3 regions of the Massilia sp. BGA-UO-ETr-WB1 genome follow, and region 1 is predicted to be linked to each of the others. Evidence: predicted binding sites of a transcription regulator. Region 1 holds the regulator's gene; each other region holds the start of a gene.
What was found. Region 1 encodes sigma-54, which starts transcription at its own class of promoters, with help from an activator protein. Its sites were predicted from a motif close to TGGCANGNAANCTGCTTT; they were not measured.

Region 2: the regulator sigma-54 is predicted to act here: its motif matches at 2,252-2,269, upstream of AC56DV_RS04890 (PEP-CTERM sorting domain-containing protein).
Region 3: the regulator sigma-54 is predicted to act here: its motif matches at 3,613-3,630, upstream of AC56DV_RS06860 (pilin).

What each region holds. Positions count from the first base shown of each region.
Region 1 is NZ_JCAQOT010000024.1:838,510-843,781, reverse strand. It holds gene AC56DV_RS16985 (enoyl-CoA hydratase/isomerase family protein) at 1-623, opposite strand, end outside; gene hpf (ribosome hibernation-promoting factor, HPF/YfiA family) at 716-1,072, opposite strand; gene AC56DV_RS16975 (RNA polymerase factor sigma-54) at 1,142-2,632, opposite strand; gene lptB (LPS export ABC transporter ATP-binding protein) at 2,648-3,436, opposite strand; gene lptA (lipopolysaccharide transport periplasmic protein LptA) at 3,439-4,011, opposite strand; gene lptC (LPS export ABC transporter periplasmic protein LptC) at 4,024-4,581, opposite strand; gene AC56DV_RS16955 (KdsC family phosphatase) at 4,661-5,200, opposite strand; gene AC56DV_RS16950 (KpsF/GutQ family sugar-phosphate isomerase) at 5,200-5,272, opposite strand, start outside.
Region 2 is NZ_JCAQOT010000021.1:46,728-51,999, forward strand. It holds gene AC56DV_RS04885 (helix-turn-helix domain-containing protein) at 74-964, shown strand; gene AC56DV_RS04890 (PEP-CTERM sorting domain-containing protein) at 1,320-2,216, opposite strand; gene AC56DV_RS04895 (GGDEF domain-containing protein) at 2,353-3,885, opposite strand; gene waaF (lipopolysaccharide heptosyltransferase II) at 3,948-5,012, opposite strand; gene AC56DV_RS04905 (O-antigen ligase family protein) at 5,009-5,272, opposite strand, start outside.
Region 3 is NZ_JCAQOT010000021.1:477,753-483,024, reverse strand. It holds gene AC56DV_RS06880 (DUF2889 domain-containing protein) at 48-617, shown strand; gene sucC (ADP-forming succinate--CoA ligase subunit beta) at 686-1,855, shown strand; gene sucD (succinate--CoA ligase subunit alpha) at 1,869-2,750, shown strand; gene AC56DV_RS06865 (FHA domain-containing protein) at 2,819-3,493, shown strand; gene AC56DV_RS06860 (pilin) at 3,681-4,202, shown strand; gene AC56DV_RS06855 (flagellar brake protein) at 4,284-4,997, opposite strand; gene AC56DV_RS06850 (sensor histidine kinase) at 5,100-5,272, shown strand, end outside.

The DNA.
Region 1 (5,272 bases):
CCCGGCGCCGCCTCCAGCAGGCCGCGCAGCGCGTCCCACGCATCGGCCGGCACGTAATGGTCCGCCAGGCCCACGTAGAGCGCATCCGCCGCGCCCACGGTCAGCCCGGTCAGGCCCAGGTAGCGCCCCAGGCTGCCCGGCGCGTGCGACAGGAAATGGCTGCCGCCCACGTCCGGGAACAAGCCGATGTTCACTTCCGGCATGGCCATTTTCGTGCGGTCCGTGACGATGCGCACGCCGCAGCCGGGGCCGCCCTGCGCGATGCCCATGCCGCCGCCCATCACCACGCCGTCCATTAATGCGATATACGGTTTAGGGTAATAGTGGATCAGGTGGTTGAGCGCGTACTCCTCGGTGAAGAAGTCCTCCAGCAGCGCGCTGCCGCCCTGCGGCGTGGCGTTGCCCACCTGGTGGAAGAAGCGGATGTCGCCGCCGGCGCACAGGGCTTTCTCGCTGCTGCTGCGTATCACCACGGCGGCCACGGCACTGTCGTCGCGCCAGGCCAGCAGCGCGGCCGTCAGGCTGCGCACCATGGCCAGGGAAAGGGAATTGAGCGCCTTGGGGCGGTCGAGGGTGATGAAGCCGGTGCCGTTGGCAACCTGGGTAAGGACGTGCTCGCTCATGCTGGATGTCTCTGGAATTGTTAGAGCACCATTTTAGCGCGGGCGCAAAAAAGGGCGCCAGATGCGCCCTTTGTTGGGAGTGCCGCTGACCTTTACGCGGTCGGGGCAGGTTCGTACGTGTCCGGCAGATGCTTGATGGCGTCGTGGCCATGCTCCTGCACTTTGGCTTTGTACTTCATGACTTGGCGGTCCAGTTTGTCGATCAGCGTATCGATGGCAGCATACAGGTCTTGCGACAGGCTTTCCACGTACACGGTCTTGCCGGACATGCGCAGATTGATTTCGGCCTTTTGCCTTTTGTCTTTCTCGGTGAGGTTATCTACAGTCAGGATGACAGCAATATCAATAACTTGATCGAAATGGCGCTTGACCCGTTCCAGCTTGTTCTGCACGTATTCACGGATGGCGGGGGTCACTTCGAGATGATGTCCACTGATGGTGAGATTCATACACACTCCTAAAGATAAGGGCTCATACGCTGTCGAATGTTATTGGAGCGCAGGGGAACCCAAGTAAAACTACAAAGCTTTACGCAGACTTACCGGAGGGATTTTCAGGGCTTCGCGATATTTGGCAACAGTCCGTCGCGCAATTACCATGCCCTGTTCACCCAGCATGTCCGCAATCTTACTGTCGGATAAAGGATTTTTCGGGTCTTCAGCTCCTGTCAATTGCACAATCAGCGCCCGTATCGCCGTCGAGGATGCTTCTCCTCCTGCTTCGGTGGCGACGTGACTGCCAAAGAAATATTTCAACTCAAACATCCCATGCGGAGTCAGCATGTATTTCTGAGTTGTTACGCGAGAAATAGTGCTCTCGTGTAGTCCCAGTGTATCAGCAATTTCACGCAACACAAGGGGTCTCATGGCGACCGCGCCATGGCTGAAAAAGTTCTTTTGTCTTTCTACTATCGCTTGCGCCACGCGCAGGATGGTGTCGAAACGCTGGCGCATATTCTTGATCAGCCACTTGGCTTCCTGCAGCTGCGCGCCCATCGCCGACTCGCCCTTGCCTTGCTTGAGCATGTTGGCGTACAGCGCGTTCACGCGCAGGCGCGGCATCACGTCGTTGTTCAAGGTGACCTGCCAGCCGTTGCGCGCCTTCTTCACGATCACGTCCGGCACCACGTAGTCGGACACGTCGGAGGCGAACTCGGCGCCCGGATGCGGATTGCACTGGCGGATCACCGCCTGCGCTTCGCGCAGGTCTTCATCGTCGCAGTCGAGGGCTTTTTTCAGCTTGTTGAATTCGCGCTGCGCGAACCAGGCCAGGTGCTTTTCCACGATGCAGATGGCCATGCGGCGCGTCACCAAAGGCACGCCGGGCATGCGCTTGATCTGCAGCGCCAGGCACTCGGAGGCGCTGCGCGCGCCCACGCCGATGGGGTCGAAACTTTGCAGCAGCGTGAGCGCCGTCCGCAGCTCTTCCAGCTCCACGTCCGCCTCTTCCGGCAGGCGCGCGTGGATCTCTTCCAGCGGCTCTTCCAGGTAGCCGTTCTCGTCCAGCGCGTCGATGATCAGTTCCATCAGCACGCGGTCGCGCGGCTGCTGCACGGTCACGCGCATCTGCTCCATCAGGTGCTCGCGCAGGGTGCAGTGGCTCGCTTCGAGCTGCGGGCGCGAGTCCTCGTCGTCCGGCGCCTTGCTGCGGCCGGCGTCGCTCCAGTCGGTGTCGGCCTCGGCGCCGCTGGCGCTGTCGCCGTCGCCGCCCGCGCCCTCGAAGGGATCGCCCTCGCCGGCCGGCGCGCTGTCCTGCGCCGGCGCGCCCACTTCGGCCGGCGACGCGTCCGCGCCGTTAGGCTGGGTCTGGTTGATGGCGCCGTCGCCCAGCAGGCGCAACGAGCGGTCCAGCGGGTCGTCCAGCCGCTCGAGCAAGGGGTTCTCGCCCAGCAGCTGTTCCAGTTCCTGGTGCAGCTCCAGCGTGGACAGCTGCAGCAATCGGATCGACTGCTGCAGTTGCGGCGTCAGCGCCAGGTGCTGAGAGGTGCGGAGTTGCAGTGACTGTTTCATGGGCTAATTCACGAATTACATGCGGAAGTGTTCGCCGAGGTAGACGCGCCGCACCGATTCGTCGGCGATGATGTCGTCCGGGCGGCCGGACGCCAGCACGCTGCCCTGGTTGATGATGTAGGCGCGGTCGCAGATGCCCAGCGTCTCGCGCACGTTGTGGTCGGTGATCAGCACGCCGATGCCGCGCTCCTTGAGGAAGCGCACGATGCGCTGGATCTCGATCACGGCGATCGGATCGACGCCGGCGAACGGCTCGTCCAGCAGCACGAAGCGCGGATTGGTGGCCAGCGCGCGTGCGATCTCCACCCGGCGGCGCTCGCCGCCCGACAGCGACAGCGCCTGGTTCTCGCGCAGCTTCTCGATCTGCAGGTCGGCCAGCAGGCGGTCCAGGCGCTCGTCGATCTCGGCCTTCTTCAAGGCCTTGCCGTTGACGCGCTGGATCTCCAGCACGGCGCGGATGTTGTCCTCCACCGTCAGCTTGCGGAACACCGACGCCTCCTGCGGCAGGTAGGACAGGCCCAGGGTGGCGCGCTGGTGGATCGGCATGCTCGACACGTCCACGCCGGCGATGTCGATGCTGCCCGCGTCCGACGGCACCAGGCCGACGATCATGTAGAAGGAGGTGGTCTTGCCGGCGCCGTTGGGGCCCAGCAGGCCCACCACTTCGCCGCATTCGACCTGCAGCGACACGTCATGCACCACCTGGCGTTTGCCGTAGGTTTTCTGCAGGCCGCGCACCACCAGGGTGCTGGTGCAGCCTGGCGCGGCTGGGTTGCCTGCGGTGCTTGGGGTTGCGTCGGCCATCGTTATTTCCCCGCCGCCGGTGGCTGCGCCGGTGCTGCAGGCTTGGGCGTGGACGGCTGGATCACCATGGTGCCGCGGCCGCCGCCGGGCTTGCCCTCGCCGCTGGCGGTGTTGCGCACGCTGAACTGCTCGCGCCGGCTGTCGTAGGAAATGAACTCGCCGGACACTTCGTCGCTCGGCTTGCTGCCTTCCAGGCGGCGCACCTTGGCGTGCACGAACAGCTTGACCAGCTCGTTCTTGCCGTCGTATTCAATGCGCTCGGCCTCGCCTTCCATCCACTGGTCGCCTTCGCCGTCGCGCTTCTGGCGGAAGGTGGTCGGCTTGCCGCCGGTGCTGGTCAGCGTCACGTACTGGTAGCCTTCCGGGTCCTTGGTGACCACCGCCTTGGCCGCCTTCATCAGCAGCGTGCCGCGCGTGAGCACCACGTTGCCGGTGAAGGTGCTGACCTGCTTGACGTCGTCGACGTCGGCGTTGTCGTAGTCGATCAGCGTGGGCTTGGTGGAGTCGGCCTTCTCGGCCTGCACCAGCCCGGCCGCGCACAGCAGCAGGGCCGAAATCAGGAGTTTTTTCATCATCTGTCCATTCACTTATTTGGTTTGCGCCGGCGGATACACGATCCGCCCGCGCCCCTGCAGTTCAACCTGGCGCGTGGCGTTGTTCGCCTTCATGCCGGAGCCGGTGGCGGTGGCGCCGCCCTGCACGATCTGCACCGGCTGGTCGGTTTCCATGCGGTCCTCGTCCGGGTAGACGGTGAGCGCCTGCGTCGTCATCCGCATCGCCTGGCTCTTGCCCTGCGCCGCGCGGTCTATCTTCACATTGCCCTGCAACTTCACGCGCGTGTTGTTCTCGTCCACGCGGGCGCGCTCCGCCGTGATGTCCATCGGCGGATGGGTGCTGCTCAAATTGCGCACCAGCGGCTTGTCGATCTCGGACGAGTCGTCGATCGGGCGGTGCACCAGCTTGTCGCCGGCCACGATGTAGCTCGGCTTGCCTTCCTTGGTCATGCGCACCACGCTGAACTGGTCGATGATGTAATCGGGCTCGTTCAGGCGCTTGTCGGCCAGCATGTCCTCTTCGCCCCGGTTCAGCAGCTGCAGCAGCCAGAACGTGCCGAAGGCGACAAAGACCGCGATGACCAGGGTCATGCTCAAGCGCCAGCGGTGTGCGGTTCGTTTACGCATATTTACGCATGTCTCACTATCTTATCTTCTCGGACCCGTCTGCTCACACCAGGAACTGGGCCATGACCTTATCGTAATTGCCGGTGGCGCGCAGCACGAATTCGCACACCTCGCGCACCGCGCCGCGTCCGCCGCCGGCCTCGGTCACGTGGTGCACGCGGCTCAGCACGTCGGCGCGGCCGTTCGGCACGCCCACCGCGAAGCCGACGCGTTTCAGGATCACCAGGTCCACCACGTCGTCGCCGATGAAGCACACCTGCTCGGCGGCCAGGCCGGTCTTGGCCAGCAGGTCGTTGAACGGGGTCAGCTTGTCGTGTCCGCCCTGGTGCACGAACTCGATGCCCAGGTCGCGCGCGCGGGCCGTCACCTGCGGCGAACGGCGCGCGCTGATGATGGCCGTCAGGATGCCCGCTTCCTGCAGCAGCTTGATGCCCAGGCCGTCCTGCACGTTGAAGGTCTTCATCACTTCGCCGTCCGGGCCGTAATGCAGGCTGCCGTCGGTGAGCACGCCGTCCACGTCGAAAATCATCAGCTTGATGTTGGCCGCGCGCGCCACGTTTTCCAGATTGTAGGCCTTGTTCATCAGATCACCTTGGCGCGCGTCAGGTCGTGGATGTGCAGCGCGCCGGCCAGCTTGCCGTCCGCGTCCACCACC
Region 2 (5,272 bases), on a different contig from region 1:
GTTGATGCGCCGCAGGTTTACGGCGGGCCGATCCGGCGTAGAATGACCGCAAAGCCTCTCACTCCGACGACAGATGCAGGAAAATACCGATCATTCCCCCATGCCGCCTGCCTTGCCGGACCATGTTCTCAGCCTGGATTTTTCACAGCGGGCGTGGAATGGCGTGGAGCTCACTGTCACCAACTATTCCTGCGACGGCGAAGTACTTCATCGGTTGCCGCTGGAGGATCGCGCCCGTCTCAGCGTCGTCCTGGAGGAAGTGGGCGGGCCGTGCGAACCCCGGCTGCGCCCGAATCGCCCGTGCCCCATCGAGCATATGCCCAGGCATATCCTTTTCGCACCGGCCGGTCTGGAAATCTGGGGCTATACCAGACACGCCCGGCGGGTGGTTGACGCAACGCTGGCATTCGACTTCGCGACGTTGAGCGAACAACTCGCGATGTCCATAGATCCAAACCTGAGCGGCACTCCGCAATTGCGGTTTGCAAATAGCCGCATCGCGACTTTGGTCGAACTCCTGGCGCAGGCTATCGGCAATCCGGATCCGTCCATGCAACTGTACGGCGACGGGATCACGGTCGCCATCGCCTCGCAACTTTTTGTATCGCCGCAAACAGCTATGTCGTGCACAGGAGTCCTGGCGCCATGGCAACTGCGGCGCGTTGTCGACTACATGGAGAGCCAGCTTCCGCATCGCATTGAGCTGGAAACGCTGGCGCGATTGGTTAACTTGTCGCAAGCGCACTTCAGCCGTGCATTCAAGGCATCAACGGGCCTGGCCCCCTATCAATGGCAGCTTGACGCGCGCATCCGAAGGGCCAAGTTTTCACTCGTGAATTCGGATGCGACACTCAGCGAAGTGGCACTGGCAACCGGGTTCGCGGACACAGTGCATTTCGGACGAACATTCAGAAAGCTCGCCGGCACCACACCCGGCCTCTGGCGGCGCGAGCGAAAACGATAACGGCTTGACCGCCGAGCGTGCTTGCCGAAGGTGTCGTTCAAGGCGTCGACGAGCGCCGTTGGCGAGGGGTCATGCTGTCCTATCCGCTCTGTTGATTGAGCTCAAAGCCTCATCCCCGCAACGGAGCAAACTCATGTGAAGTTGTGCCTCTTCGTTTGGTGCAGAGGCACCAAATTCCACTACACTGAGTCCAAATGGCGCCAACATCGCGGCCCTCACCTTGTTAGCTGGACCAACTCGAAAAGTATCGGGTCATTTGGGGACGGCAAGTGTGGACCAGTGCGACGCGCTCCCGCTCCGCGCGGCAAGGCTTAGCGCCCTGCCCGTGCCGGCGGCCTTGGCGGCGTTCAATACCTTATTTCGATGCCGCGCTCCGGCGGCGGCGCGCCAGGCCCAGCGCGGCCAGGCCGAGGCCGAACAGCGCCACGGATGCCGGTTCCGGCACGGCGCTGCGCTGCGCGCCCAGCTTGGCGGCAATGCCGGTCGCTTTGTTCAGGGCACCGCCGTTGTTCGCCACGTACAAGGTATCGTGCAGCGAGTCATAGCTGATGCCGGTGATATATGGGAACTGCTGCAGGCCCGCCAGCGTGAAGTCGACCACCTGCACGGCGCCGGTGGCTGCATCGACGCGGCGCGAAATGTGGGCGCTGTTGTAGCCGTCGCCGAAGAACACATAGCCGTTCACGGCGAACGCATAGCCGGCCGTACCGTTCCGCAAATCGAAGCTCACCGTTTTGGTCTGGTTCAGTGCGTAGTCGAAGGTCGCGATACTCCACTGGCTGTTGGCTGCCACGCCGCCCACCACGTACAGCTTGCTGCCGTCGCTCATAGGGTTGACGCCCGACCAGCCGCCCCAGTTGAAGTTTTCCGTGCTCATTCCGCCGCTCACGGCGACGCTCTTCTGGACCTGGCCGTTGACGGCCGACACTTTGGAGATCGTCAGGCCGGAGAAACCTCCCGTGCGCAGGTACAGGGAATCGTTGTGCGCAGCCAGGTAAGGCCCGTAGTTCGTTAGTGCCAGGCTGCCGTTCGGCGTGCGGCTGTCGTAGCGGCCCGAGTCGGCGTACTTCAGGATGCTGGAACCGTTATAGGTGGTGGTCTGGTACACCTTGCCGGTGACCGGGTCGACCGCCATGCTGTAGTGGCCGGCGGACGCGGATGCCAGCGCCGAGGTGGTGATGGTGGCTGCTTGCGCTTGGGCGGCGAACAGCACAGGGAGGGCGGCGAGGCACGCGTTGCGGAACAAATTCATGGATTAGCTTTCGAATTAGAAATATATTTTTCTTAATAGCAATAAACATGCCATCAAGACTTTTATATTGCAATTCAATGGCTTGGCGCCAGGACGGCTGCCCGCCGGGGCGCCGGTGTAAAGTTTTCCGACAAAATCAGGACGCGCAGTGCACGCGGTTGCGGCCGGCGGCTTTGGCGGCGTACAGGGCCTGGTCGGCCGCCTCCACCAGCACACTGGAGGCCGGCGGGCCGCTGCCCTGCTGCGGCGCCAGCGCGGCCACGCCGGCGCTGATGGTGACCGCGCCGCTCGGGCTGCCCGCGTGCGGGATGCGCAGCTCCTCGATGGCTTTACGGATGCGTTCGGCCACCGCCTGCGCGCCGGCCACGCCGGTTTCCGGCAGCAGTATCCCCACTTCTTCGCCGCCGTAGCGCGCGGCCAGGTCGCCGGGACGCTTCGGCGTCTGCGCGCGGATGGCCTTGCTGACCGCGCGCAGGCAGTCATCGCCGGCGCTGTGGCCGTACAGGTCGTTGTATTGCTTGAAGCAGTCCACGTCCAGCATGATGAAGGCCAGCTCGCTGCCGGCGCGTGCGGCGCGGCTGAATTCCTTGCCCAGGGTGACGTCGAACTGGCGCCGGTTGGCCAGCCCGGTCAGACCGTCCTGCAGCGCCAGCTTTTCCAGCGTGCGGTTCAGGCTTTCAAGCGCGTCGCGCGCCTGCAGCAGTTCCTTCTCCGCCTGCAGGCGCAGCTCGATCTGCTGGATCAGGCGCTTGCCGAACAGCGCCAGCAGCAGGGCCAGCAGCAGCACGCCGAAGGAGTGCAGCAAGGTGTCGCGCCGCCAGCCTTCCAGCACCTCGTCGCGCGACAGGGCCGCCGTCACGAACAGCGGATAGCGCTCCAGCACGCGGTAGCTGTTCAGGCGCAGTTCGCCATCCTGGGTGGAACGGAAAAAACCGCTGCCGTCCCGGCCCGAGGCGCTGAACTGGCGGTAGATCGGCGTGTTGACGATGCTCACGCCGACCCGGTTTTCGTCGAACGGCCGGCGCACCAGCATGGTCCCTTCCTTGTGCAGCAGCGCCACCGCGCCGCGCTGGCCCACGTCCAGCCGCTGGTAGAAGCGGTTGAAATAGTCGAGGTCGATGGTGGCCAGCGCCACGCCGGCGAAGCCGCCGTCCGGCCGCTTCAGGCGGCGCGACACCGGCAGTATCCATTTGCCGGTGGAGCGGCTCACCACCGGCACCCCGATGTGCGGGCCGCTGTCGTCGTGGGTGCGGTGGTATTCGAAGTATTCGCGGTCGACGTTGTTGTAGGCCAGGTTCATCACCGGGCGCGAGTTGACCACCCAGCGCCCGGCGTCGTCGTACACGAACAGGCCGTTCAGCTGCGGCAGGCGCGCCACTTGCGCCACCATCAGCCGGTGCAGGCGTTGCAGGTCGGCCGCCGCCGGCGTCTGCGCGCCGCCGCTTTCGATCCGCTCGACGATGTCCGCCAGGATGGTGTCGGCGCCGGTGATGGTGTCGTCCGCGTGCTGCGCCATCGAGCGCGCCAGGTTGGAGGTGTTGCGCTCGGACGCGGCCAGCAGTTCGGCGCGCGCGTTCAGGCTGCGCCAGCCGTCGATCGCCACCAGCGACAGGCAGACCACGGCGACGAACACGGTGGCCCAGAAAGTAATCGGAAGCCGCTTCAGCATAGGCACCCTATCGACGCCCGCAGGGCCGCAGCCGACTGGCGGGAACTGTCTTTATACCGCACTCATGGACGCAGCGCCAGCATCGGCTGCAAGGTCTGCCAGACCTGCTGCGGAGCGATCTTCTGCATGCAATCGTGGTGCCCCAGCGGGCATTCGCGCTGCTTGCACGGCGCGCACTCCAGCCGCAGCGAGATCGACGCGGCCACGTCGGCAAACGGCGGCGCGTGGCCGGGATCGGTGGGCCCGTAGATGGCGATCACCGGACGGTTCAGCGCCGATGCAATGTGCAGCAGGCCGGAATCGTTGCTGACCACCGCGCCGGCGTGGGCGATCAGCGCCACCGCTTCGGCCAGGCTGGTGGCGCCGGCCAGGTTGAACAGCGCCGGCGGCGCCGCGCCCGCAGCGGCGGCCGCCGCCATGGCAGTCTCCACCACCTCGGTGCAGACTGCCTTGTCCTTGGGCGAGCCGAGCAGCGCGATCTGCACCTGCGGGTGGGCCGCCGCGATGGCTTGCGCCAGGCCGGCGAAGTGGCTGGCGGGCCAGCGCTTGGCCGAGCCGAATTCGGCGCCCGGCGCGAACGCCACCAGCGGCCGCTCCGGGTCCAGCCCGGCGCGCGCGCAGGCGGCGGCAATCTGTTCGCCGCTCGCTTGCAGCACCGGGCGCAAGACAGGCAACCGCGGCTGCAGCGGCGACTCGGGCGGGCGCGCCAGCGCCGCGTAGAACGGCACCATGGGTCGCGGCGGTACGTCGTCGCGGTGCATCACGTTGATCAGGCCGTAGCGGCTTTCGCCCTTGTAGCCGACCCGCTGCGCAATCCCGGCCAGCCAGGGGATCAGCGCGTACTTGAGCGTGTTGGGCAGCACGTAGGCGGCGGCGTAGCCGCGCTTGCTCAGCTGGCGCGCGTAGCGCCAGCGTTCGCGCAGCTGCAGCGGGCCGTGGCGGAACGGCGTTTCCAGCACCTGGTCCACTTCGGCCATCTGGCGCCACACCGGCGCCACCGAGGGCGGCGCCAGCACGTCGATGGGGCGTTCGGGATGGGCCGCGCGCAGCAGCGCCAGCAGCGGCTGCGCCATCACGGCGTCGCCGATCCAGTTCGGCGAAATCACGAGCGTGCGCGGGGCGCTCATCGCGGCGTCCCTTCATCCTGCGCGTTCAGGCAAAAGCCCATCAGCAGGAACAGCATCTGTACATAGAACATGGTGCTCAATATGGACCAGAAAATGACCTCGGTCAGGCCGAAGCTGAAATAGCCGATCACCAGCAGCAGGCCGGCCAGCGCCGGGGCGATGACGGCCGGACTGGCCGACTCGTGGGTGCGCAGTATGCGCAGGAAGAACAGGAAAGGCGCCAGCATGGCGAACAGGTAGACCAGCAGGCCCGGTATGCC
Region 3 (5,272 bases), on a different contig from region 1:
GTGCAAGGCTGCTTACTAAATTTGGCCGCGCGAGCGGCATCGGTCTTATGTCCCTGTCAACTCCAGTCTCCCGACGTGCGCTGCGGCACACGCGCGCAATAGACATCCAGGCGTTCGCGCGCGAGGATGGCCTATGGGATTTGGACGCCCATATCACCGACATCAAAGTTAACGCCACCAAGCTCGCCTCCGGCGTGCGCGAAGGCGGCACGCCCCTGCACGACCTCTCCTTACGCATTACGGTAGACCGCCAACTGAACATCGTTGCAGCCGAAGCCGTCTCTGACGCGGTTCCCTATCCCGGTTTTTGCAACACCATCGGCCCTGCCTACGCGGCCCTGGTGGGACTGAACCTGATGAAGGGATTCCGGCATGAACTCAAGCAGCGCCTGCATGGCATCGCCGGCTGCACCCATCTGACGGAACTGGCCCAGATACTGCCAACGGCGGCAGTCCAGGCCTTCGCCAATGATGTCTGGCCGACGCACGATGCGGCTAGCGACAACGTTCCGCATGAAAAGCCTTTCCAGCTCGACAAATGCCACGCCCTCCGCACCGACGGCGGGGCAGTTGCCCAGTTTTACCCGCGCTGGGTAGCCAAACCCGAGTTGGCCTAGCGCACGCACTATCCTAGTTTTTTAAACATAAACTTTAAACATCAGTTTCAATCAGAAGGGAAGCCAGCATGAAAATCCATGAGTATCAGGGCAAAGAAATCCTCCGAAAATTCGGAGTGACGGTTCCGCGCGGTATCCCGTGCCTGTCCGTAGACGAAGCAGTCAAAGCTGCTGAGACGCTGGGCGGTTCGGTCTGGGTAGTCAAAGCGCAGATCCATGCTGGCGGCCGCGGCAAAGGCGGCGGCGTGAAAGTTGCCAAATCCCTGGAACAAGTCAAAGAATACGCTGACCAGATCATGGGCATGCAGCTGGTCACCCACCAGACCAGCGCTGAAGGCCAGAAAGTACGCCGCCTGCTGATCGAAGAAGGCGCGGACATCAAGAAAGAACTGTACGTTTCCCTGGTAACCGACCGTGTTACCCAGCGCGTGGTCCTGATGGCTTCCTCCGAAGGCGGCATGGACATCGAAGAAGTGGCCGAGTCCCACCCGGAACTGATCCACACCATCGCCATCGATCCAGCAGTCGGCCTGACCGACGCTGAAGCGGCCGGTATCGCCGCCAAGATCGGCGTGCCGGAAGGTTCGATCGCCGACGCCGTCACCAACCTGCAAGGCCTGTACAAAGCCTACTGGGAAACCGACGCATCGCTGGCCGAAATCAACCCGCTGATCCTGACCGGTTCGGGCAAAGTGATCGCCCTGGACGCCAAGTTCAACTTCGACGCCAACGCACTGTTCCGTCAACCAGAGATCGTCGCCTACCGCGACCTGGACGAAGAAGATCCAGCTGAAGTCGAAGCATCGAAATTCGACCTGGCCTACATCTCCCTGGACGGCAACATCGGCTGCCTGGTAAACGGCGCCGGCCTGGCCATGGCCACCATGGACACCATCAAGCTGTTCGGCGGCGAGCCAGCCAACTTCCTGGACGTAGGCGGCGGCGCCACTGCAGAGAAAGTAACCGAAGCGTTCAAGATCATGCTGAAGAACCCGGAGCTGAAAGCGATCCTGGTAAACATCTTCGGCGGCATCATGCGCTGCGACGTGATCGCCGAAGGCGTGATCACCGCATCGAAAGCCGTTTCGCTGAAAGTGCCTCTGGTGGTGCGCATGAAGGGCACCAACGAAGACCTGGGCAAGAAGATGCTGGCCGAATCCGGTCTGCCTATCATCGCAGCCGACACCATGGAAGATGCAGCCAAGAGCGTTGTCGCCGCTGCAGCCGGTCAAGCTTAATTAAGGAATCAACATGTCCATTCTGATCAATAAAGACACCAAAGTCGTCACCCAAGGCATCACCGGCAAGACCGGCCAGTTCCACACCCGTATGTGCCGCGAATACGCGAACGGCAAAAATGCCTTCGTCGCAGGCGTGAACCCGAAGAAAGCCGGCGAAGACTTCGAAGGCATTCCAATTTTCGCTAACGTAACCGAAGCGAAAAAAGAAACCGGCGCCAACGTTTCCGTCATCTACGTACCACCAGCAGGCGCAGCTGCCGCCATCTGGGAAGCCGTGGAAGCCGAAATGGACCTGGCCATTTGCATCACCGAAGGCATTCCTGTCCGCGACATGATGGCCCTGAAGGACCGCATGGCTAAAGCCGGCTCGAAAACCCTGCTGCTGGGCCCTAACTGCCCAGGCCTGATCACCCCTGACGAAATCAAGATCGGCATCATGCCAGGCCACATCCACCGCAAGGGCCGCATCGGCGTGGTTTCCCGTTCGGGCACCCTGACCTATGAAGCAGTTGCACAGCTGACCGCTCTGGGCCTGGGCCAATCGTCGGCAGTTGGTATCGGCGGCGACCCGATCAACGGTCTGAAGCACATCGACATCATGAAGGCCTTCAACGACGATCCAGATACCGACGCGGTCATCATGATCGGCGAAATCGGCGGTCCGGACGAAGCCAATGCTGCATATTGGATCAAGGACAACATGAAGAAGCCAGTGGTTGGCTTCATCGCCGGTGTCACCGCTCCTCCGGGCAAGCGCATGGGCCACGCCGGCGCGCTGATCTCCGGCGGCGCAGACACCGCGCAAGCCAAGCTGGAAATCATGGAAGCCTGCGGCATCACCGTCACCAAGAACCCGTCCGAAATGGCGCGTCTGCTGAAGGCAATGCTGTAATTCACTTTTTTAGTGAATAATGACGGGGAGCTTAGGCTCCCCGTTTTTTTATTGCCTGGAGATTCTGCTTGGGGAAGATCATCATTTCGCGCGATGGCGTGGTGGAACAGGAAGTCCCGCTGAGCCGGGAACGGATGAGCATCGGCCGCCGCAGCCGCAACGACATCGTGCTGAGCCACCCGGCCGTCAGCGGCGAGCACGCCGTCATCACCACCATCCTCGACGAATCCTTCCTGGAAGACCTGCGCAGCACCAATGGCACCTTCGTCAACGGCCAGCGCGTGGGCAAGCATTTCCTGCAGCACCAGGACACCATCAAGATCGCCAAGTACAAGATTGAATACCTGGCCGACGGCGTGCGCCCGGTTCCGGCGCCGATGGGGGAGAGCACCACCCTCCCGGTCGCTCCGCCGCACCGTCCCGCGCCGGTTTCGGCTTCGGCTTCGGACCGCCCCCCGGCGCCCGCCGCATCGCCGGCCGCAGTGCTCGGCCGCATCGAAGTGCTGAACGGCGCCAACGCGGGCAAGCAACTCGCGCTGACCAAGCCGCTGACCACGCTGGGCCGGCCCGGCGTGCAGGTGATCGTCATTTCGCGCGCGGCGGACGGCTACTCCGTGGTCCAAGCCGACGGCGACGCCATCGCCACCCTGAACGGCGCCCTCCTCGGCAAGCAGCCCCAGCGCCTGAAAGACGGCGACGTGCTCGACCTGAGCGGCACGCGGATGGCATTCAAACAAGATTAGCCTGACAAAAATCGTCAACTGCCAAACTTCGGCAGCCCGACTGACAAAAATCGTCAGCCAGTCGGACTCGAAGTGACGAAAATTGGCGCAAATTTCATGGAAAAGGCCGGTTTTGGACCTGGCACACCAATTGCTCTAACTCAAGTGTGGCACCAAACAACCAGTTCACCTCTTGAGGAGCAGCAAAATGAAATCCATGAAAATGATGAAGAAACAAGCACAAGCCGGTTTCACCCTGATCGAACTGATGATCGTGGTCGCCATTATCGGTATCCTGGCAGCAGTGGCCATCCCTGCTTACAGCGATTACACCATCAAGGCAAAAATCGCTAACGCGCTGAGCTCCGTGGGTTCGACCAAGACCGCAGTTGCGCTGTGCATCCAGGAAGCTGGAAACAGCCCTGCTGGCTGCGCGCCAGGTTCGGGCGGTGTTCCTGCGTTCACTCCGACCAAAGAAGTTGCTAGTGTCGCTTACACCGCTACCAGTGGCGCAATCGCAGCAACTTTGGCTGGCGACATTGGTTCCGGCGTGAATAATGGTGTGATCACCTTTACCCCGGTGCTGGGTACTGCTACCGCCCCTGTATCCTCGATCGTCTGGAACGTGACGCACAGCGGCATCACCAACGCTGCTGCCGTGGCTGCGATCGAGAAAAACAACATTGCTGCTACTACTACCCCAACTCCGACCCCAACCCCGGCTCCTTAAGCTGACACCGCATCACCCGCCCCCGGCGCTACGGCGCCGGCGAAAAAAACCTGGCCTCGGCCAGGTTTTTTGCTTTCCCGCTCACACAATCTTCTGCCGGTCCGCGATCAGCGCTTCGTAGGTGAGGTTCTGCAGCAGGGTGTAGTGCGTCGGGTCGAGGTTGACGAACTGTACGCCGTAGGTGAACGCCTCCGGCTTATCGGCAGTCGCCGGCTTGATCACGTTGATATTGCGGATGCTCGCCTGCGTGTTGACCAGCACCTGCCGGTTCCCCGGCTGCGCGATCAGCGTAAACGACAGCGCCACAATCGCATCATCCGACTCTAGCGGCCTCTTCGACTCGATCAGCGCGCCCGACACGCTCAAGTTCACCAGAAACACCGACACGCCGCCAGCCGACTCGCAGCTCAGCTGCGCCGGAATATCCACCTTCACCCGCATCGCCGTGCGCAAGCTGGTGCCCTGGATTTTCGCCGGGAAGGACAGATGCGCATAAAATAGCGGCCGCCCGAACACGCGCTGCACGATGGCCGAGAACGAACACACGTTCACGCCCGAAAACACCCGTATCGTCAGCTTGTCCCCTTCGTTCACGGCGATCGGCGCGCCGTTCTCGAACGGCACCTTGACGATCATGTACTCGTCCTTCACCCAGCCGATCAGCGTGGAAAAATGCTGGATTGGCTTCATGGTCCGGTGCGTGATGAACTGTATCCTGCCGCCCACCTGCAGGTTCATCTGTTCGAATTCGTATTCCTGAGGCTTGATCTCGGCTGGCGTGGTACCACTACTCATTCGGGCGCCCTTTTTGTTGTGCCTATGTCTATAAAATTGATTATATACCGGCGTAAAAAGTTTTACACTATTGCAATAAATCGGCATTTGTCCATTACAACAATGACCTTGCGCGCATTCACCTCCTGGCTTGTTCTCCTGTTGCTCGTCGGGCAGCAAGCCGCTTGCGCCTCCGCGCTACGGCCATTGCTCAGCGACTACACGCACACGGCCTGGACCGAGCAGGATGGCGCGCCGGCCGGCGTGACCAAGTTTGCGCAAGGCCCCGACGGCTG